Regions from separate parts of the Pectobacterium actinidiae genome, predicted to be linked through region 3. Evidence: predicted binding sites of a transcription regulator. Region 3 holds the regulator's gene; each other region holds the start of a gene.

What was found. The regulator LexA, encoded in region 3, represses DNA repair genes until DNA is damaged. The targets are predictions, from matches to a motif close to TNCTGTATGTACATACAGNA.
Region 1: a site for LexA is predicted at 2,274-2,293, ahead of uvrB (excinuclease ABC subunit UvrB). Genes of this name have one in related genera too.
Region 2: a site for LexA is predicted at 2,893-2,912, ahead of sulA (SOS-induced cell division inhibitor SulA). Genes of this name have one in related genera too.

The regions. Positions count from the first base shown of each region.
Region 1 covers NZ_JRMH01000001.1:1,669,535-1,677,009, forward strand. Annotated here, with positions in the region: gene KKH3_RS06890 (hypothetical protein) at 37-729, shown strand; gene KKH3_RS06895 (hypothetical protein) at 730-1,170, shown strand; gene KKH3_RS06900 (hypothetical protein) at 1,213-1,638, shown strand; gene KKH3_RS22215 (hypothetical protein) at 1,624-1,806, opposite strand; gene uvrB (excinuclease ABC subunit UvrB) at 2,403-4,415, shown strand; gene KKH3_RS06910 (VOC family protein) at 4,444-4,887, shown strand; gene KKH3_RS06915 (hypothetical protein) at 4,995-5,570, shown strand; gene yvcK (uridine diphosphate-N-acetylglucosamine-binding protein YvcK) at 5,575-6,483, opposite strand; molybdenum cofactor riboswitch at 6,770-6,918, shown strand; gene moaA (GTP 3',8-cyclase MoaA) at 6,906-7,475, shown strand, end outside.
Region 2 covers NZ_JRMH01000001.1:2,755,897-2,763,371, reverse strand. Annotated here, with positions in the region: gene KKH3_RS11785 (AAA family ATPase) at 1-204, opposite strand, end outside; gene matP (macrodomain Ter protein MatP) at 371-829, shown strand; gene ompA (porin OmpA) at 908-2,002, opposite strand; gene sulA (SOS-induced cell division inhibitor SulA) at 2,365-2,871, opposite strand; gene KKH3_RS11765 (TfoX/Sxy family DNA transformation protein) at 3,096-3,716, shown strand; gene yccS (YccS family putative transporter) at 3,732-5,867, opposite strand; gene KKH3_RS11755 (YccF domain-containing protein) at 5,888-6,334, opposite strand; gene helD (DNA helicase IV) at 6,532-7,475, shown strand, end outside.
Region 3 covers NZ_JRMH01000001.1:384,997-392,471, forward strand. Annotated here, with positions in the region: gene plsB (glycerol-3-phosphate 1-O-acyltransferase PlsB) at 1-2,251, opposite strand, end outside; gene KKH3_RS01600 (diacylglycerol kinase) at 2,379-2,744, shown strand; gene lexA (transcriptional repressor LexA) at 2,855-3,463, shown strand; gene KKH3_RS01610 (CsbD family protein) at 3,926-4,135, shown strand; gene zur (zinc uptake transcriptional repressor Zur) at 4,180-4,689, opposite strand; gene KKH3_RS01620 (pirin family protein) at 4,812-5,510, opposite strand; gene KKH3_RS01625 (LysR family transcriptional regulator) at 5,623-6,519, shown strand; gene KKH3_RS01630 (glutathione S-transferase family protein) at 6,591-7,475, opposite strand, start outside.

The DNA of each region.
Region 1 (7,475 bases), 1.3 Mb from region 3:
GCTATTGCCTGTAAATAAGAAGGCGTTGAGAATTTTATGAGTAAACGATCGGATATCGTGGATGGTCCAACGGCAACGACGAATAAGAGCGGTTTAATTTACAGTGAGGTACTTGGCTGGGTTGATTTGGGCCATGCTCAGGGCGACGATATCAGAAAGTTGTTACTGCAATTTGAGGCAGGCGAGAGTGGGGATAAACCGTATTACGATGTGAAATATTTCCAGGATATGCGGAAATTTAGGAAGAGGGTCGGTACATCTAAATATTCCGTCTGGCGCATCAAGAAAGGTGTATCACGTAGCGAACAGTTCAGCATCGCGTTAGCGATGATGATGGCAGTCGCTCCCCGTTTTGAGGGGTTCCAAGATGGTTTTCCGTTTAATTTTTTCACCGACAGTGGGTTTAGCGGCGAAGATCTTGTCTCTGATTTATTGGGTTTTTATCGTGTCGTTGATGGCATCCATTACTTCTCAGAACTCAAACCGATTAGCAGGGATGAGGCATTAAAACGCTGGGATTTTTACGGCTCGATCGGTGGGTTCAAGAATAAATCATTCAGGCCGTTACTCTTCCCCGATCCAGAGCAGAACCCGAATGCGCGGCCCTATTTTGGCGTGTTACCTGCATTTATGACGAGAATAAAACCCTACGCTTCCGTTCCGTCTGAACGGGTTGATATTGTGATTGATGATGGAACCGGGTGGCACCTGAAGTTTTCAGGAGGGTAAATGGCGACGCTATATCGTTTGCTGCAAAATCTACTTATGGGGTGTCTCATCGCTGTGGGGTTGTTGTGGTGGTTTTCGACTGGTTCTGATTCTGGTTTTGATTCTGGTTTTGAATTTTACACAGTGGAGGACCAAGCCCTGTACGAAACGCTCACTGACGATATTGTCAAAGGCGCGCCACGCATCTCGGCGGTTTATCGGTTTGTTTACTATCCACCACAGAGATCGGCATCGGAAGTGAGCGCAGTATATTTTGAAAACACTGCGGATATTGCCTTATTGAGAGACTACCTTATTTCCATCGGTTGTACCCTTGAGAGGACGGAAGTAAATATCGAAAACTGGCTAAGTAAGGATAAAACCAAAGCAATAACGATTTTTGTCGACCCAAAGGGAAAAACAGTGGGTTTGGAAATTCGATTGCCGCCACCGTCGTGGTGATGATGAGGAACTGGGGGACATGGGGGCTTTTGGGGAGGATAAATGGCGACGCTATATCGATTTCTGTGTGACCTGGTTATGGCTTGTATCATAGCGGCGGGGTTGCTGTGGTGGTTGTTTTCAGGCTTCGATCTTGAAAGTAAACACTATACCATGGAAGACAAAGCCCTCTATGAAGAGCTTACTGACGATATCGTCAAAGGTGTACCTCGTATATCGGCAGTTTATCAGTTTGTGAACGCACCTCAAGAGGGGTCAGCATCGGAAGTGAGCGCAGTATATTTTGAAAACACCGCGGATATTGCCTCATTGAGAGACTACCTTATTTCCATCGGCTGTACCCTTGAGAAGGTGGAGGGAAATGGCGAAGAATGGCTGAACAAGGATAAAACAAAAACGGTAGTGATTTTTGTCGACGCTAAGGGAAAAAGGGTTGGTATGGAAGTTGTACTGTCAAGACAACTGTGATGGTGACTGTTGGCAAACCCTTCGCCTGCGTTTAATCAAGCGACGGTTTTTGTTGCTTTTTACTAACATTCCTTTTGTGAGTGGAAAACCTGCGTTTTCACGCAGATCAATAGATAAAATCTTCTTGAATTTTTCTCCAATCCCCCGCCATACCTGAATTGTTGCCATTTAGCTCCCTGCTGTTTTTAGTCTTTTTCCGTCTAATACTTATGCGATAAATCACAGAAAGAGTGTGAAGAAAATCCATATCAGAGGGAATCGTGAATGAAGCGGGTATTTCTCTAACTCAGTGCTGATGCGGGGTTGTGGGAGTTATCCACCATTTCTGTGGATAACTATGTGTATTATGGATAGACAACACGCCCTAACCGAGAGCTGGCGCGGGTTCTCGCCGGGTTGGCGCTATTCTCCACGGTTTTGCTAATCTATTTGTTATCATATGCTTAAGTAAAATCAAGCGTCTTGAACATCAATGGAGCGTAGTTGCATAAATTAACGTCACCGGTCATCCCCGCATGTTATATTTTACCAAATCTGGGGATAAATCACGATGATTTTATCTGGTAGATTGCAGATGGATGTGCTAGCAAATTCATTTGTCGATTAATCATCCAATCCAGCGATAATTTCCTTGATGCTGTTTTTATATCCAGTATCATTGCGGTGGCGAATTTCATCATTGGCATTCAGAATAAAGTTCCGATCACCCATCCACGAACGTCGCATTGAGCGATGGTTAATAACGATAAGTAGCGTGCTTAACGATGAGTAAAGTATTTACACTGAATTCCGACTTTAAACCGGCAGGCGATCAGCCTGAGGCCATTCGTCGTTTAAAAGAAGGTCTGGAAGACGGGTTAGCGCATCAAACGCTGCTCGGGGTAACGGGCTCAGGTAAGACGTTCACGATCGCCAATGTGATTGCCGACCTCAATCGGCCGACGATGATGCTGGCGCCAAACAAAACGCTCGCAGCCCAGCTGTACGGCGAAATGAAAGAATTCTTTCCCGATAATGCCGTCGAGTACTTCGTTTCGTATTACGACTATTATCAGCCAGAGGCCTACGTTCCCAGCTCGGACACCTTTATTGAAAAAGATGCGTCGGTTAACGAACATATCGAACAGATGCGTCTTTCCGCGACAAAAGCGCTGCTGGAGCGTCGCGATGTCATCGTCGTGGCCTCGGTATCCGCGATCTACGGTCTGGGCGATCCCGATCTCTACCTGAAAATGATGCTGCACCTGACGCAAGGGATGCTGATTGACCAGCGTGCGATTTTGCGGCGTCTGGCCGAATTACAGTATGCCCGTAACGATCAGGCGTTTCAGCGTGGTACGTTCCGCGTGCGCGGTGAAGTGATCGATATTTTCCCTGCGGAATCTGACGAAATCGCGCTGCGCGTTGAATTGTTCGATGAGGAGGTGGAACGGCTGTCGCTATTTGACCCGCTGACGGGCCACGTTCTCCAAACGGTGCCGCGCTACACCATCTATCCAAAAACGCACTACGTCACGCCACGTGAGCGTATTTTGCAGGCGATGGAAGACATCAAGGTTGAACTGGCCGACCGTAAAAAGGTGCTGCTGGCCAATGACAAACTGGTGGAAGAGCAGCGGCTGAGTCAACGCACGCAGTTTGATCTGGAGATGATGAACGAACTGGGTTACTGCTCCGGCATCGAAAACTACTCACGCTACCTTTCCGGTCGTGGCCCCGGTGAGCCGCCGCCGACGCTGTTTGATTATTTGCCTGCGGACGGGCTGCTGGTCATTGATGAATCCCACGTTACCGTTCCCCAGATTGGCGGTATGTATCGCGGTGACCGTGCGCGTAAAGAGACGCTGGTCGAATACGGTTTCCGGCTGCCTTCAGCGCTGGATAACCGACCGATGAAATTTGAAGAATTTGAAGCGTTAGCTCCACAGACGATCTACGTATCTGCGACGCCGGGTAACTATGAACTGGAAAAATCGGGCGGTGAAGTGATCGATCAGGTGGTGCGCCCCACTGGGCTACTCGATCCGATTATTGAAGTACGGCCTGTTGCGACACAGGTGGACGATCTGCTTTCCGAAATTCGTCTGCGTGCGGCGATTAATGAGCGGGTACTGGTGACCACGCTGACCAAGCGAATGGCGGAAGATCTGACGGAATATCTGGAAGAACACGGCGAGCGTGTACGTTATCTGCACTCGGATATTGATACCGTCGAACGCGTGGAAATCATCCGTGATTTACGTCTTGGCGAGTTCGACGTGTTGGTTGGCATCAACCTGCTGCGTGAAGGGCTGGATATGCCAGAAGTGTCGCTGGTGGCGATTCTGGATGCCGATAAAGAGGGGTTCCTGCGTTCTGAACGTTCCCTGATCCAGACGATTGGCCGCGCCGCGCGTAATCTGCGTGGTAAAGCCATTCTGTACGGTGACCGGATTACGGCATCGATGGCGAAAGCGATTGGTGAAACGGAGCGCCGTCGCGAGAAGCAGGAAGCCTACAACACCGAGCACGGCATTGTGCCACAGGGCATCAATAAGAAAATTTCCGATATCCTGCAACTGGGACAGCCGACGAACAAAGGCAAAGGGCGTGGCAATCGTAAAGCGGCAGAACCCACAACACGTTATGAACTCATGACGCCGAAGGCGCTGGAGCTGAAAATTCGCGAGCTGGAAAGCAAGATGTTGACGCACGCGCAGAACCTTGAATTTGAAGAGGCTGCTGCTCTGCGCGATGAGGTACAGGCACTGCGTGCACAATTTATCGCAGTATCCTAACGATGCAAGCGTTCACTGAGGATCAATGATGGATCACTCTATACCGGGTGTTGAGGTGTTGTTTGTGGCAGGTTTCGGGCCGATTGTGAAATCACGTTCTGCCAGCCATGCGCTCTATGTTGATACGCTGAGGTTGCCGCTGAAGCCCGTTGCGGAAGGGAGCGATTATCTGGTGACCGATGTGATGGATGGTGTGAAGCATTTCGCGCTGTGGCCGCTGTCACAGGCTAGTGAATCCTGTTTCGGGCAGGAAAATTGGCCAGCACAACACCCTGAGCCACAAAGCTGGCTGGAGTTCGAAGTGGCTGACATGGTGGAAGCGACCAGCACGCTGAAAGCGCAAGGCTATGTGTTGCTGGTGGAAAACCGTCTTGAACCTTGGGGACAGCAGGTCACACGTTTCCTGAGTCCCGAAGGTATTCTGGTTGGCGTGACTTATACGCCGTGGTTACGAGATGGACGGGATGTGTAATAACGTCACCTTTTCTCTATGAAAAAAGGTGTTAGGGAAAACACGGCAGTTACGAATGAAATTTGTGAACGACTGGTTTTTGCAGCAGAACGAGGTTTTTTTGTCGGATGATTGATCGGGAATTCATCAAAAATAACGCTAAAACATTCATTATTGTGGTGGTGGCGCTGTCTGGTTGGACGCTGTACAACTATCAGCAAAAATTACAGTTTGAAGATTATCGTAATGAACAACTCAATCAGATTCGCGAAAGAGAGCTGGTGCTCGTGAAGCAAACGTCGATTACGGACTTTCGCGAACAGCAGTTGGCCGCACGCGAAGAGGGAGTAAACCAGCAAATTCAACGACTCACCGAGCGTGAAAGATTGCTCGATCAGCGCGCGGAAGGTATTGAGCTTTCGGTAAAATCACTGGATCCTGAGGTGAGAATCAACAAGGTGCGCGATGAACTTTCTGCATTGATGAGTAAATTTTCCGATTTGGGTGTAAATCTCTCATACCTTCCACCGTGCAACGACGTCGATATGTTGAAACGTCATTTTCAGGCTAAAGCCATTCTCAATGAGATTGGCAGCCGTGCTCAGGCTGCGAAGATATACGAAGAATACCGTCCGTTTATCAGTATGAATACCCCAACTCTGGTAAGTAGTGAACGCTGCCAAAGCCCACCCCTGCCACGTTAGATCGTTAGCCCAGCAGCTGTAGCGCCCGATCGATGGCCTGACGCAGTAACTCACGGTCATGATGGTGAGGAACATCTTCTGCTGCCAGTGCCTGCTGTACGATCAGACGGTCGCCGATCTGGCTGATATCGACTTTTGGACCGACAACCGCGGCATCAACCACGGGTTTCCCTACCTTGTGTTCAATCCAGGATAGTTTCTCCGCCAGCGTCAGGCGGGCGGCGGGATTACTCTGCTCATTGCCCAGGTTGCCGATGTACACCATGGGTGCGGGTGTGCGGCGGATCGCCTGTGTCAGATCTTTCAGCAGCAACAACGGCATCAGACTGGTCAGAAAGCTGCCGGGACCAATCAAAATCAGGTCGGCTTTTGCAATGGCATCAATCGCCTCGCGCGTGGCTTTTACAGCCGGGTACAGCATCAAATCCTGCGGCAAGGTTGCCAGCTGATCGATCTCGACTTCACCATAAACGGGGTTGCCCTGTTCATCAATCGCCATTAAATCGACAGGATGCTCGGACATCGGAATTAAAAAAGCGTCCACCTTGAGCAGGTTGCGAATCAGATTGATGGCTTCCAGCGGACGCACGCTCAGGTGGTCGAGCGCTTTTAGCATCAGGTTACCCAGATTGTGTCCGGCAAGTTCACCGTTACCGTTAAACCGGTACTCAAACATTGCGGATGCCACGCTGGGCGTTGTAATCAGTTGATTCAGACAGTTGCGGGTATCGCCCCAGGCAATGCCGCCTTCAGAACGACGGATGCGGCCAGTTGAGCCGCCGTTATCTGTCGTCGTGACAATGCCGGTTAGCCGTGAACCCAGGGAAGAGAGCGAAGACATCACACGACCTAAACCGTGCCCGCCTCCGAGTGCGACAACCCTATCGAGGTCGGCCAACGTGCGATTGCGCATAGAAAACCTTATGAATGAGCCAGAGAAATATTAACTACGTGTGACGATCGTCGCTAAGGTAGCTGATTTCCACTTAAAAGGCGAAAAATCCTCACGCAGGCATGACCTGAGACAATTTCTGTCGCATATTTTTCCGTATGCTGTGCATCATAAGATATTGAAAATTCGCTATATATTTAATTATATACCGATTTTGAGAGTGGTTGGCTGTGCTTTTTCGCAGTAGACTGCTTAATGAAATCACGATTCTTGAACGATTATCTCGTTGCTGTTTAACGGATAACTGATAGGAATCAAACTCCTAGCCTTGGTGCCTAAGTGATGCGCGTGTTGCGCGTGATACGGTGCCCTGGCCGTGGCCTTCGTGGTCACCAGGGTGCGAGGCAGAAATGCCTGCATCTCCCGTATTTGGAAAGGTGTTTATGGTGAGTCAACTGACTGATGCGTTTGCGCGCAAGTTCTACTATTTGCGTCTGTCTATCACAGACGTCTGCAATTTTCGCTGTACCTACTGTCTGCCGGATGGCTATCAGGCCAATGGTAAGAATCCACATCGCTTTTTATCGCTCGATGAAATTCGTCGCGTCAGCCGCGCCTTTGCCGAATTAGGGACGGAAAAAGTCCGCCTCACCGGTGGTGAACCGTCTTTGCGCCGTGACTTTGTCGATATCATCGCGGCGATCCGTGAAAACCCTGCTATCCGCACGCTGGCGGTAACCACTAACGGCTACCGTTTGGCACGCGACGTTGCTCAATGGCGAGATGCTGGCCTGACGGCGCTGAATGTCAGCGTCGACAGCCTGGATGCACGCCAGTTTCACGCGATTACCGGGCAGGACAAATTCCGCCAGGTAATGGATGGCATTGATGCGGCCTTTGACTGTGGCTTTGCCAAGGTCAAAGTCAACACGGTGCTGATGCGTGATGTAAACGCAGGCAGCCTGCAAACTTTCCTCGACTGGATTAAACACCGCCCGATTCAACTGCGCTTT
Region 2 (7,475 bases), 2.4 Mb from region 3:
GGAAGGGGAACGAGGGTGGCAAAAGAGCGTCAGGCTGTCTGCCAGACGCGACTGAATAGCGGAGAATTCAGCAGGAGCAAGTTGCGCTGCCTGAGTGAATAGCGTTTGATAAGGCGTATTATTGGGCAGTAAATGCTGCCATGAGAGTCGGTTACTGGTCAAAGTATCAATGTAATCGTCTGAAGGAAAAGCGTGATTATACAAGAATAATCTAAACTTCGCATAAGGAGAGTCATCTCTCCGTCATCTTTCATACGTTGGAACGCAGGCCGCGTTTGGCTAATCATCTTAAAAGCTGCCAGAAAGCGGCCAAAATCAAGGAAAACTGTTATGCTGAAAGTCACGTTACGCGGTCACTGAAGAATTTAATATGAAATATCAACAACTAGAAAATCTTGAGTGCGGGTGGAAATGGAAATACCTGGTGAAGAAGCATCGGGAGGGGGAAGAGATTACGCGTTTTCTCGAGCAAAGCGCTGCGGATGATGCTGTACAAGCATTGCTTAAAATGGAAAACCAGCCGGTGAAAGTGTTGGAGTGGATTGCGCAATGTATGAATCCCACCTTAGAAAACCGGATGAAGCAGACAATTCGCGCACGGCGCAAACGCCATTTCAACGCAGAGCATCAGCATACACGCAAGAAATCGATCGATCTGGAATACCTGGTTTGGCAGCGTCTTGCTGCTCTTGCGCAGAGACGCGGAGTGACGTTATCAGAAACGATAGTGCAGTTAATTGAAGACGCTGAACACAAAGAAAAATATGCCAGCCAGATGTCGCTGCTTAAGCAGGATCTTAAAGCTATTCTGAATAACGACGAAATGTGATCGGTGTTTGTCATCTATCTTGCCGATAAACAGGCATAAAAAAACCTCGCCGAAGCGAGGTTTTTTTTCGTTAATAACTTAAGCCTGAGGCTGAGTTACAACGTCTTTGATGCCTTTAACTTCGATCTCTACGCGACGATCCGGTGCCAGGCAGTCGATCAGCGCAGCACGAGGTTTCACGTTGTCACAGGTAGAACCGGTAACAGGTTGAGATTTGCCCAGGCCACGAGCAGAGACTTTGTTCGCAGGGATACCTTTAGAAACCAGGTAATCAACGACGCTCTGTGCACGTTTTTCAGACAGGCCTTGGTTGTATTGCTCTGAACCTAAACGGTCAGTGAAGCCCAGAACAACAACAGAACCATCTTTAGGATCCAGAGAGCTCAACTGGGTGTACAGTTGATCCAGTGATTGCTGGCCTTCTGCTTTCAGTGTTGCTTTGTTGAAGTTGAACAGAACGTCAGATTTCAGGGTGAAACGCTTGGTTTCAACAACTGGAGCTGGAGCAGGAGCTGGTGCAACAACTGGTGCTACACGGTCATCCTGGCCGAAACGGTAAGAAAGACCAGCACTGATGAGCATGTTGTCTGGACGAGCACCGACTGTGCCTGCATCACCAATATTGCTTACCCACTGGTAATCAATACGAGTGGCCCAGTTTTTGTCGATAGCGTATTCAACACCGATCGCAGCCAGCGGAGAAACGCCAGTGTCGTCGTTGTTGATATCAGTTCTTACACCTGTGTTGACAGAGGTTGCTGCATGGCTATCAGCGCGCCATACCATACCACCTAAACGGGTATAAACATCCAGATCAGGCAGAACTGGGTAGCTCAGTTTAGCAGCCAGTTGGATGCCCTGTGCTTTGAAGCTAGCGCTGTCATCATTTGATGCAGTTGAACCTGCATACTTCATGCGGCCCAGCCAGTCGTAGCCCAGTTCAAAACCCAGGTACGGGTTGGCTTGATAACCAACAAATGCACCAGCGCCTAACTTGCTTTTGATTGGGTTGTTGTTGACACCAGTGTAACCATTTCCGTAGAAACCAGTATCGTGGAATTGAGACACACCCAGTTTACCACCGGTGTACCAGGTATTGTCTTTAGGAGCTGCTTGCGCGACGGTCGCGAAGCTAGCCAGTGCCACTGCAACTGCGATAGCTGTTTTTTTCATTTTACGCCTCATTATCATCCAAATCGGTAATTAACCTGGAGGGCTAATAAACCTTTGGTTAAAATCCTTTGGTTGGAGACTTTGCCCTTATTTATGACTCACTGTCAGTCAACTGACGTTATAAAAGAGCAACTCCAGCGAGTTAAAGTCTACAACGTGATGAGAAAGTTACAAGTATGATGTGATTTACATCATAAGAAAACCGCACGATTCATACATACTTGCTAACAAATAGTAGATGCTTTTGACAGATCTTACGCCTTCTAGCTGTATTAAATATATCCAAAAAGCCCGCAGAATACCGCTCTGCGGCGATCGACAAGGCGTATAACCTAGATGAGCTGAGAAAATTCTTAATTTACTTAATGATACAATGTCGAATGAATTTTAAGGCTAGGAAACAGTCTATAGGCGTCACCGCCAGCACTTTCTGGTCGCATAATGAAGCCATACGTGTTTCCTGCCTGTGCGGCGTGCCGTAACCGAACCCTCTCTTCTTCCGTTAATTCGTGTGGTAACCAGCACAAAACAGCGCTGTAATTCCCTGTCAGCAAGGCTCTTTCCATAGCATCAACCGTAAACAGCGGATTGATGTGGTGAAGTTGTACCATTTTATCCAACGGTAGCCCAGATTGCTGAACCCAAGGGCGGCTCAATTTTTGCTGAGGAGAAAGCCACAACAGCCAACGAGACTGCGTACCTAGCTGCTGTAAGAGCGGTAATAACAAGTGTGTGACTATGGGCTGATCGGCGTTGTACACGATTTCGCTGATGATTCCACCTGTGGCAACCGAGGGCTCCGCAGCGTGTTGATTTGCAGAAAACGATGACGGCTCGATGTTGTGAGAGCGGATTGATTGCGTACGCATAATGAGTTCTACCCATAGTGTTACTGTATGAACATACAGTATCTACTGTGTGCGTGAAAATCAACCTGATTTTTTTGAAAGCGCTTCGCATATTCCATATGCAAGAGACAGTAAACACATTTACTGTTTGAAGCCGCATCGGGGCTGTGGTTAATTATTTGTTCCTGCTACAGATATTTCTAATTGTTCAGGAAGAGATCATTTCAATACTAAGGATTATGGCAATGAAGCAATTATGCAAAAAAAGGATTTTGCAATCTCAGCAGTCTTTTTCATCTTTGGGGGACATCACTTCGCGTTCCCAATTTGGTGGCTACAGCATCGCAGCAAATAAAACGATTTTTGGACTGGTGTCAGAAGGGGAGCTTTATCTTCGCGCCAGTAAGAAGGATGAAAAATATTTTCAACAGCGGGATATGCCTAATCTGATTTATACCAAGCGCGGCATGCCCGTTCCGTTGAATTACTTTCTCGTCGATGAAGCATTATGGCAAGAATCTGAGCAGTTATTGTATTTCGCCCATCTGGCACTGGGAGGCGCGCAGTATGATAAAGCCGTCATAAGTGCCAACGGACGGCTAAAAGATCTTCCGAATCTTAACCACGATATCGAACGGCTGCTGTGGAAAGCAGGAATAAAGAATGTCGATGAATTACAACATTATGGTGCGAAAAACAGCTATCTCGAGTTGCGGAAGGTTCGCGCTAATCTGAGTGTTAACGTGCTATTGGCGCTTGCTGGTGCAATTTGTGGTACTCATCAGGCGGCACTCCCTCGCGGTATCCGCAACGAACTGTTGGAATGGTATAAAAATAATGCGGTATCCAAAGGGCCAAAGCACTAAGAAAAATACCTATTTTCACTGTGTAATCATGTCATTTTTTAACTGTACGAGTTCAGGTAAGAGACCGATCAATAGGCCGATTTGCTGAATAATTAATGATTCTTTACTGTCTGATTCGGGTGAAAGGGATTGAAGGCTGGCAGTGATAGTTTTCAATCCCTGATTGATACGCAAACTTTCCTCTTCGTTGCAGTGTAACGCATCATCAACGTGACACACGGCATCATCCAGCAATTGCAGCGTTTCCGTTGAGGTAATTTTCCCTCGGTGTGCGCCGAGCGTCGAAATATAGCTTAGCAACGTATGATTCAGACACATGAAGCGGAATGCGCTGTCCAGCTTATTTCTGGTCGCATGAGGCTCTGAAGACATATTCGATACGACGGAGGCCAGTTCTGCATCGCAGTTATGCGCATCGCGGCGGGCAATGCGATAAGGCAGGCTATTATCTTTCCCCTGATAATATTGAACCATGATCGCATCAAGATAACGGCAGTTGGCATCCAATGTCTTATTGATGACGGTTGGCAGACCGCGGAAGCGCCAGTCTGGCCAAATAAAACTCACCGCCGCCCATGCGATGGCACACCCTAGTAGCGTATCAATAATGCGTGGCACTGCAACCTCAAAGCCTTCACCTAACAGGTTGAAACAGAGCAGGACAAGCAGGGTAATAAACATGGTCGCGTGGGCGTACTGTACGTTGCGAAAGGCGAAAAATAGTACGCCACTGATAACGATCAACGTCAGTTGTCCTTCCAGCGAAGGAACGAAGTATAGGATGGGTAGGCCAAGCAAAATACCAGTCAATGTCCCGATAATTCTCAACGTCAGACGCCGCCGAGTGGCGTTATAGTTGGGCTGACAAACAAACAGGCTGGTGAGCAGAATCCAATACCCGTGTTGCAAGCCCGTGACCTGAATCAACGCGTAGCCGCTACAGAGCAGCACGGACATACGTATGGCATGACGAAACAGTGCCGACTGCGGCGTCAAGTGGCGGCTAATGCGTAAGCGGATGTCGCTCCACCCCGTGATTTTGTCATCTGCCAGCGTGTTTTCCGGGTTGTTTTCTTGCTCAATCGCCTGTTCAGATTCGATAGTCGCCAACTGAGCATCAATGGCGCGCAGATTATTCAAGAGATAAGTGAGCGCTTTGATTTGTGCGGCGTCGGCCATGTTGTTGGCAGCAATGCGCGCAATAGCGGACTCGAGATGCACGAAAGCCCGCTCAATGCGGCTATCATGCTGATATTTTTGCTGGAGAAGAATAGATTGCGACAACTGCTGACAGGCTTTGGCCTGCATACTCAGCAGGCGCTGAAAGCGGAATAAGACATCGCTATAGCGCAGTTTTTCACGCAGTTGCGGATAGTAAACATGCGATGAGCTGGCCCGTTCGTGAATATCCTGCGCGACAAAATAGTAGTGCAGCGTTTGGCGCGTACCGCGCTGGCCGCGATCGCCACGCAGACGTGTTAATAGCGATGATTTGGTCTGGTTGAGCGTCGCAACCAGCTGGCTGTTTGCCATCGCGACGTCAATGAGGGGCTTGTCGGTTTCTTCTTCAATGTCGGGGTCGAAGAGGTTAGCTTTGGCATCCAGATAGCGAGCCAACTGCTGATAACACTGCGCGAGGTTATCCTGCAACGGGCGGATGGGGAATATCAGGTGGCCGAATAGCGTCAGCAGGTTGTACCACGAGGCCCCGATCAGCAGCATGATGGGCTGCTGATACCAGTTGTCATAAAGCGAGATGCCCAGCATGGTGTAAATAGCGATCAGCAGTGCGCCGAATGCAATAGTTGCATAGCGTTGCCCTAATGCGCCGAGCAGAATAAATCCGCAGGTTGATACTGCCAGACCAAGGCCAAACAGCCAGGGATAGGGGAAAAGCAATTCGATCGAAACGGAAGCGACAAAAAAACAGGCCAGCGTAATGAACAGATTACGCAGACGTCCGGTGAGGCGATCGTCAAGGTCGGTAAGGGCGGCTGCGACGACGCCAAGCGTGACGGGGATAGTCGATGTTGGCTGCCCAAGCCACCAGGGAACGGCCGCCGCACCACTCAGAGCAATAAGGATGCGAATGGTATACAGCCAACTGCTGTTATACACATAGCGGCGAATTCCCGGGGCGAAGATGAGCAACGTAATATCCTTAGATGCCGTTAGCGAAAGTGGCGGCGGGCATTGTTTTCCCGCGCAGCCTGCGCCAGTTCGACGGAAACCACGCGACGCCCTACTGGCCACAGCGCGATGGCGGCAATTTTAAAATTGGCGATGCCAACAGGAATGCCAATGATCGTAATACACTGTGCGATGCCAGTAATGATGTGCGACAGGCAAAGCCACCAGCCAAAGAAAATGAACCAGAAGATATTCAGCAGCGATCCGCCTGCGCTGAGAATCGCGCTCTTTTCATCTGGGCGCAGCTCGTCAACATGGATGGCCTCATTGCCATAAGGCAAGAGTGACAGCTTGGTGATTTCCCAACATGAGCGTGTTAGCGGCAAGGTAAAAATCAGCAGCACGCTGACAACAGTCGCCAGAAGCCAGGCTAACGTGGTGAAAAAACCACCTAATACGAAGTTAAGGATATTCAACACAGTACGCATACTCTCTCCTGTACGTGTAAGGTAAACCGATAAAGTAACCAAACTCGCTGATGGTAAAAGAATTATCACATTAAGCATCAGGATATCCTAACCTGTTTTTAAGGCTAGAGCGTGAAGTCTGATAACGGGTAAACTAGTGAACAGATAAACGATAAAAATGGACGAATAACCTCTCACATAGTCATGGCGCGAACATCATGGAACTGAAATCTACCTCGTTAGGTAAACATCTGGCCCAGCATCCTTACAACCGGGTGCGGTTACTGAATGCCGGTGTCGAAGTGAGTGGCGATAAACATCAATACCTGATCCCTTTTAATCAGTTGCTGAGTATTCACTGTAAAAGAGGGCTGGTGTGGGGAGAGCTGGAATTTGAATTGCCAGCCGGAAAAGTGGTGCGCTTGCACGGAACAGAGTGGCAGGAAACGCAGGCTTTTTACCGCCATCTTCTTAAATCCTGGCTCGACTGGAGCGAGGAGATGAGTCTGATCAGTGCTGAAGTTTTGCAACGCCAAACGGACAGTATTCAAACACTGACGCAGCAGGATAAATGGTTTAGCCGACAGGCTTTAGCAACATTGCAGAATGCCATTCGTGAATCGCTGGGCGCTTTGCCGCTTCCTGTTTCTCGTCTTGAAACCTTTGATAACTGCCGTGACCACTACCAGAATTGCTTGCGCTGGCTTGAGCAGGGCGATGAGACGCGCACAGCGGTGAATCAGGCATGGATGGATCGCACGCTGGCGGCAGAACAGTCTTTCTTTGAAACGGTAGAGAGTTCGCCACTAAATGTGTCGCAGAGTAAAGCTGTGATTAATGGTGAAGAGGGAGTGCTGGTACTGGCCGGCGCTGGCAGTGGGAAAACCTCCGTACTGGTGGCCCGAGCGGCATGGTTACTGCATCGTCAAGAAGCCACGCCCGATCAGATTCTACTGCTGGCATTTGGACGTAAAGCGGCAGAAGAGATGAACGAACGTATCCGGGAGCGGGTCAGCACGGATGAGATTCAGGCTAAGACGTTCCATGCGCTGGCATTGCACATTATTCAGCAGGCTAGCCGCAAGGCCCCGATGATAAGCCAACTGGAAAGTGATGCGAAACAGCGTCGAGAATTGCTGATTTCTCATTGGCAGCAGCAGTG
Region 3 (7,475 bases):
ATTCCGGCGCATTTATTCCGTGCAGAACGGACAGGCGCTGTGCCATGTTCCGGCTTTCCTTCTCCAGCGTTCCACGGTTGATTGCTGGGTTCGCGCACAGCAAGGACAACGTGATCGCATAGCGTTGCAGCGTTTCACGCACGCCTGCTGACAGCAGTTGCAGTGTACGGATGCGTGGCGGATTGATAGCTAACTGACCGTCACGACTGCACAGTAGCTCTTGTCGAATCAGTTCGTTAGCCAACGTTTCCAGTACGTCCGGCAACTGCTCTTTGGAATAGTGCAGGAATAGCTCAGCTTGCAGCAGCGGATAGATCAACGTGATTTGTCGCACGACGTCGTCAAGCGTAATCCGACGATGATGGATGACGATGCTGGCAAGCAGTGACGGCAAGACCAACAGGTGCTGGATATTATTGCGATAGTACGTCATCAGTACTGCCTGTTCGCGTGGCAGAATGATGATATCGCCAATGCTATCCTTCTCGACTTCAAACTTGTTCATGCCCAGCGCGTGTTCCAGCAGTTCATCCGCTGTCTTCTTCGGTGCCGTAATATCTTTATGATAAGGAACCTGACGCAGCAACTGTAGATAGCAATCCAGCTGTTCGTGCATTTGTTCGCGCGTCAGTGAGCGCTGGCGCGAGGCTAACAAGGCCGTAGAGCACAGGTTCATCGCGTTTGCTGCCGCGGAATTATTGATGCGCACCATGATATCCATAGAGATATCTTGCACCGTCGGCGTGAGCCAGCTTGGACGCTGTGCCTCGATGGGATCGATCGCATCACGCCATTGCGGAACATGCTGATTAAGATAGGTTGTCAGAGGGAGTGGTTCACCGAAGTTCACATAACCCTGACCTAAATTACGCAGTTTGCGCAAACCGCGCACCATCTGCATAAAACCTTCTTTCTCCTTCGCCGCACCGCGCAGCTCTTTTGCATAGGTGCCGACTTCCATCACATGTTCGTAGCCGACATAAATCGGTACCAGCGTGATAGGGCGCGTACCGCCTCTGAGCATGGCCTGAATGGTCATCGCCAGCGTACCGGTTTTCGGCTCTAACAGACGGCCCGTGCGTGAACGTCCGCCTTCCATGAAGTATTCAACCGAATAACCGCGAGCAAACAGCTCACCCAGATATTCACGGAAAATCGTGGAATACAGCTTGTTGCCTTTGAAGGTACGGCGAATAAAGAATGCGCCAAGACGGCGGAAGATCGGTCCTGCTGGCCAGAAATTAAGGTTGATGCCTGCGGCGATGTGTGGCGGCACTAAACCCTGATGGTACAGGACGTAGGACAGCAGCAGGTAATCCATGTGGCTGCGGTGGCAGGGCACATAGACAATACCGTGGCCATCCTGTGCCAGTTGGCGAACACGCTCGGCGTTGTGGACGTTAATCCCCTGATAAAGGCGGTTCCACGTCCAGCTTAATACGCGATCCGACAGACGCACGGCCTCGTAGGAGAAATCGGCGGCGATTTCTTCCATCAGCGCAATCGCATTCTGCTGCGCTTTCTCATAAGAAATCTTCTTACTGCGCGCCTCATCGTCTACGGCTTTCTTGATCGCTTTGGAATCCAGCAGCTTGTTGAACAGCTCCTGACGCACCGGCAAGCGCGGTCCAACTGCCGCCAAACGCTGGCGGGAGAAATGCATACGTGCGACACGCGCCAGTTTGTGGGCTATGGTTTTGTCAGTGCCGTGCTCGGTCGCCATATAGCGCAGCGACACCGGACTGGAGAAGCGGACAAAACTGTCGCGGCCTAGCCACAGGACGGCGAAGAATTTCTCGATACCGTTGAGCAACCGGAGGTGTGGTGCGGCCTGAGAGTGGCCTTCCCGACCCGGAGAACGCCCAAACATCACGGAAACTGGCACCATCTGTACGTCTAAGTCTGGATTGGCACGATGCAAGTCCAGATAGTCGTGGAACAGCTTGACGGATTTCTGCTTGGGAACGTAATAGCGGAAGACACGCGGCCCGTCATTAATAAAGACGTGGCTAGGAAGTTCGACGCCATTGAATTCGAACGATACCGAAGGATCGGGTAGCCCCAATGCCAGGCATTTCGCACGTAGCGTCAAGAGATCCGCCTGAGAGTTATAAGGCAGAACATAGAGTATAGGACGTGAGGGATCTAACCCCAACTCGACCACGGGATCTGCGGGAATGACTTTGCTTTTCACCAGCAATTTCAGTGGGAGATTCAATAATTTATAGTAAATTTTACGCCAACCTGACATAACAACGTGGAGCCTCTTGTTAGCAATGCGCCGCAAGGATACCAGAAACTGCGCCGGAGATCTGTGGTGATGAGACAACACGAGCGCGTTAAAATGCGAACTATTTTGCATAAATAGCGGAGGATAAATGAATAAAGCAACGGGGATGACCCGGATTATTAAGGCGACCGGTTATTCCTTTAAGGGACTGAAGCAGGCGTGGCAGCATGAGGCGGCGTTTCGTCAGGAGACAATTCTGACCCTTGTCGGCGTCATTGTTGCGTGTTTGCTGCCGGTTACGCTGGTCGAAAAACTGCTGCTGATCGGGTCTGTGGTATTGATTATGCTGTTTGAGTTGGCTAACAGCGCCATTGAAGCGGTGGTCGATCGCATTGGACTTGAGCATCATGAATTATCCGGTCGGGCGAAAGATATCGGTTCGGCTGCTGTCTTTGTTGCCATCTTGTTAGCCGCTGTCGTGTGGGGCAGTATCCTCTGGCAACATTTTGCCTGACGGCGCGCATAAATGAGTAAAAGTCAGGGGCTTTGCCGATATCTTCATTCCCAATTGTGCCTTACCTGTATATACTCACAGCAAGACTGTATAAACAACCAGGGGGCGGAATGAAAGTACTAACAGCAAGGCAGCAGCAGGTTTATGACCTGATCCGCGATCATATTGCGCAAACCGGAATGCCGCCAACGCGCGCGGAAATTGCTCAACAACTGGGGTTTCGCTCTCCCAATGCGGCTGAAGAACATCTGAAAGCGCTGGCGCGTAAAGGTGTGATTGAAATTGTATCGGGCGCTTCTCGTGGTATTCGTCTGCTGATGGAAGAAGAGACGGGTATTCCTCTGGTTGGTCGCGTGGCCGCAGGTGAACCGCTGCTGGCGCAGGAACATATCGAATGTCACTATCAGGTTGACCCTGCGATGTTCAAACCCAGCGCTGATTTCTTGCTGCGGGTGAGCGGTATGTCGATGAAAAATATTGGTATTATGGATGGCGATTTACTGGCCGTGCATAAAACAGAAGATGTGCGTAACGGTCAGATTGTCGTCGCGCGTATTGACGATGAAGTGACGGTGAAGCGCTTGAAAAAGCAAGGCAATATGGTGCACCTCCTCGCTGAAAATGAAGAGTTTGCCCCGATTGTTGTCGACCTGCGTCAGCAAAGCTTTTCGATAGAAGGTTTAGCCGTTGGCGTGATTCGTAACAGCGACTGGAGCTAACCATTCGCAGAGATGCACTGCTCGTCTGTTCGGGTCAGTGCATCATGTTTTGCGTTAATCTTTTAGCGTGTTAATCTGCTCATCGTATATATTTAGTTACATTTCGTGCGCGTTTTCTACGATCTCCATTACTCTCTGTTTTATCACTGCTTTTTGTGGTTATTTCCCTTTATTAATGCCCTATCCAGTTACAGATTCCTGTTTTTTTATCTTAAGTGAAATATTCGACTATAATTTTTATCAAGGTAAGCATTTTTATCTTGATTGATCGTTTGCCGATTGAGCATTAGCTATCACATGTAGATAGCTCCGGTAATCAAGGCAGACAGTGGCGAAGAGTACCGTCATGTTTCACATAGTTATGATGCTGCTTACTGAATAAACCTATTTATCTGAAACTGACGCATAAGTCGGTAGTTACGGTTTTTTCATGCGCAATTCACCTAAGGTACGGAGATTCTTATGAATAAAGACCAAGCCAGCGGTAACTGGAAACAGTTTAAAGGTAAAGCGAAAGAGCAATGGGGCAAATTAACGGATGACGATCTGACGGTCATCGAAGGTAAACGTGACCAGCTTGTGGGGAGAATCCAGGAGCGTTACGGATACGAAAAAGAAGCGGCAGAGAAAGAAGTGAAACACTGGGAAGAGCATCACAAATATCACTGGTAGCGAACGTGATGCTTCTTTGCTGAAAGAGACGATAGCCCTTAGGGCTATCGTTTTTTAATGGGAACCGTATGGTCGTGATCGCAATGATCCGGCTGCTTGCATGATGCGACTTCCTGACAGCCTCCACATAACCCGTGTGCTTCCACAACGCTGTGGCGCAGTGTAAACCCCGACTGCTGTGCCAGGTTGCGTAATGTTTCTTCCACACCCTCGGTTTGGCGCTCGGTAACCTGCCCGCAGCGATCGCAGATGAAAAGGGCAGATGTATGGCTGTGGTCTTCGATATGGTGACACAGCACGTAGCTGTTGTTTGATTCGACTCGATGAATGAAGCCTTGTTCCAGCAGAAAATCCAGCGCGCGATAGACGGTCGGCGGTTTCGCCTGAGGCTCGGAAACGCGCAGCAAATCCAGCAGGTCATAAGCGCTAATAGCACCAGACTGCTGTGCCATAAGGCGTAAAACCTCTAACCGCTGTGGTGTTAGACGCACAGCGCGCTGCTGACAAATCTGTTCAGCCTGGGCAAGAAGTTTGTCCTGTTTGGTTGAATCCATTGTCATATCACCCTGACGCATTGAGGAACAAGACGGATATCTTACCACGACTGAATAAAAACGCCGAACTGGCGGCGTTTTCCTGCGAATACAACTCCCTACAAAAACAGCGGACAGAAGTGCTACACAACCAGATCGATGAGCAGTGCCCGCAAAGGCGACTCTGCCTGTAGCGTCAACACCGTTTCGTCCTTAATAAAAGCACCGTCGCCGCAGTGTAGTGTTTCACTGTTCTGGCTGCCTTTCACCGCCATTGAACCGTGGATTAGCTGGAGATACGCCTGATTCCCCTGTAGCGCGATCGTGCTTTGCTCATTCTGCTGGAGATCGACATGATGGATCCAAACCTGCTGTCGCAGTTGCAGGCTGTTGTGTTCACCTTCCGGTGAAGCAAGCAGAGTGTGGTTTGATGAATTTAACCCCATACGCTGCAACGGGCTGTTCTCTCGGGTCTGGCAGGCATTCAGCCATAATTGCAGCCGCGTCAGCGGCTTATTGGCGCTGGTATTATGTTCGCTATAGCTGACGTTTGGCTGAGTGGCGAGCAACAGCACATCTCCGGTTTTAGCCTGAATGTGGCAACCGTTGCTGTCGCGGTATTCCGCTTCGCCCTGAAGAATAATGTTCAGAATATCAACCCGTGGGTAGGTTCGCGGCTGGAATGAGGCCCCCGGTGCCAATACTTCCTGATTGAGCACGCGCAGAGAAGCGTAGCCCAGCAGCTGTGGGTCAAAATAGTGACCAAAAGAAAAGGTATAGCGAGCCTGTAACCAGCCATAGTCGGCCTGGCCGCATTGCCCCGCTGCTCTTCGTGTGATCATAATTTTTATCCCCCAGAGAATTATTTATTAAACCGATAGTAATTGTGTGGACGTTGGATTGTTAGCTAGTTAATCTGGTGGGTATGTTCAAAATTCCTGAATGAGTACGAAGATGGCGAAAGAACGAGCATTGACGCTTGAAGCGTTGAGGGTGATGGATGCGATCGATCGCCGTGGCAGCTTTGCCGCTGCGGCAGACGAGCTGGGTAGGGTGCCTTCGGCACTGAGCTATACCATGCAGAAACTGGAAGAAGAGTTAGATGTGGTGCTGTTCGATCGTTCCGGCCATCGTACTAAATTCACGAATGTCGGACGGATGCTGCTGGAACGCGGACGTATCCTGCTGGAAGCGGCGGATAAACTCACTACGGATGCAGAAGCGCTGGCTCGCGGCTGGGAAACGCACCTGACGATTGTGACGGAAGCCCTGATTCCGACTCAGCGGATTTTCCCATTAATCGATAAACTGGCGCTCAAAGCCAATACGCAGGTATCGATTCTGACGGAAGTGCTGGCGGGGGCGTGGGAGCGCCTTGAACAAGGGCGAGCCGATATCGTGATTGCGCCGGACATGCATTTTCGTGCCTCTTCCGAAATGAACACCCGTAAGCTGTACACGATGAATAACGTTTATGTTGCCAGCCCAGAGCATCCGATTCATCAGGAACCTGAACCGTTATCGGATGCAACCCGGGTAAAATATCGTGGGATTGCGGTGGCGGATACTGCGCGCGAACGCCCGGTACTGACCGTGCAGCTGTTGGATAAACAGCAACGTCTGACGGTGAGTTCGCTGGATGATAAGCGGCGTGCGCTGCTGGCGGGATTAGGCGTCGCGACCATGCCTTATCCAATGGTGGCGCAAGATATTGCCGAAGGGCGTTTACTGGTCATTGGGCCGGAGCATCAGATGGAAAGCCAGATTATTATGGCGTGGCGGCGAGACAGCATGGGTGAGGCGAAATCCTGGTTCCTGCGTGAAATTCCAAAACTGCTTAACCAGCCTTAAATCCTGCATTTTTCTGTAGCAAGGTGTGGAACCACACCTTGCCTTGCTCTTCATCGCGCAGCGACAACATCTCAGTATAAATTGATAAACGTCTTATCACGCTGATGAGGCTGGTTGAGATCTTGCTCTGGACCCAGCGATATCACGCCATGCGGATTAATCGTGCCGTGGCTACGGTAGTAGTGGTGACGAATATGCGCCATATCGACGGTATCGGCGATGCCGGGTATCTGATAAATATCACGCAGAAAACCGAACAGATTTGGGTAATCACTCAGGCGATATTTATCGCATTTAAAATGCGTGTGATAGACCGGATCGAAACGGATCAGCGTCGTCCACAGTCGCAGGTCGGCTTCGGTTAACTGTTCGCCCGTCAGGTAGCGCTGTTTCGCCAGAATGCTCTCCAGATCGGATAGCGCGGCGAAAACGGTCGTGGCGGATTCATCATAGGCTGACTGGCTTGTCGCAAAACCGGCTTTGTAAACACCGTTGTTGACCTTGTCGTAAATCCAGCCGTTCAGTTCGTCAATCTGAGCACGTAGCGCTTCTGGGTAATAATCTCCCACTGTTGCTCCCACGCCATCAAAAGCGCTGTTCAGCATGCGGATGATATCGGCGGATTCGTTACTCACGATGGTGTGCTGCTCGGTATCCCATAAGACGGGCACGGTTACCCGACCGCTGTAGTCTGGCATGGCATGCAGATAGAGCTGGTAAAGGAATTCGTGCTGATAGAGTGAGTCACCTGTCGCCGCTTCAAAATCGGTACCGAACGTCCAGCCATGATCGAGCATAAGCGGATGCACGACTGAAACGGCGATGTGATCGACTAACCCTTTCAACTGTCGCATGAGCAACGTGCGGTGTGCCCACGGGCAGGCGAGCGAAACATAGAGATGATAACGGCCAGATTGGGCAGGAAAGCCTCCTGTGCCAGTGAGACCGGGTGCACC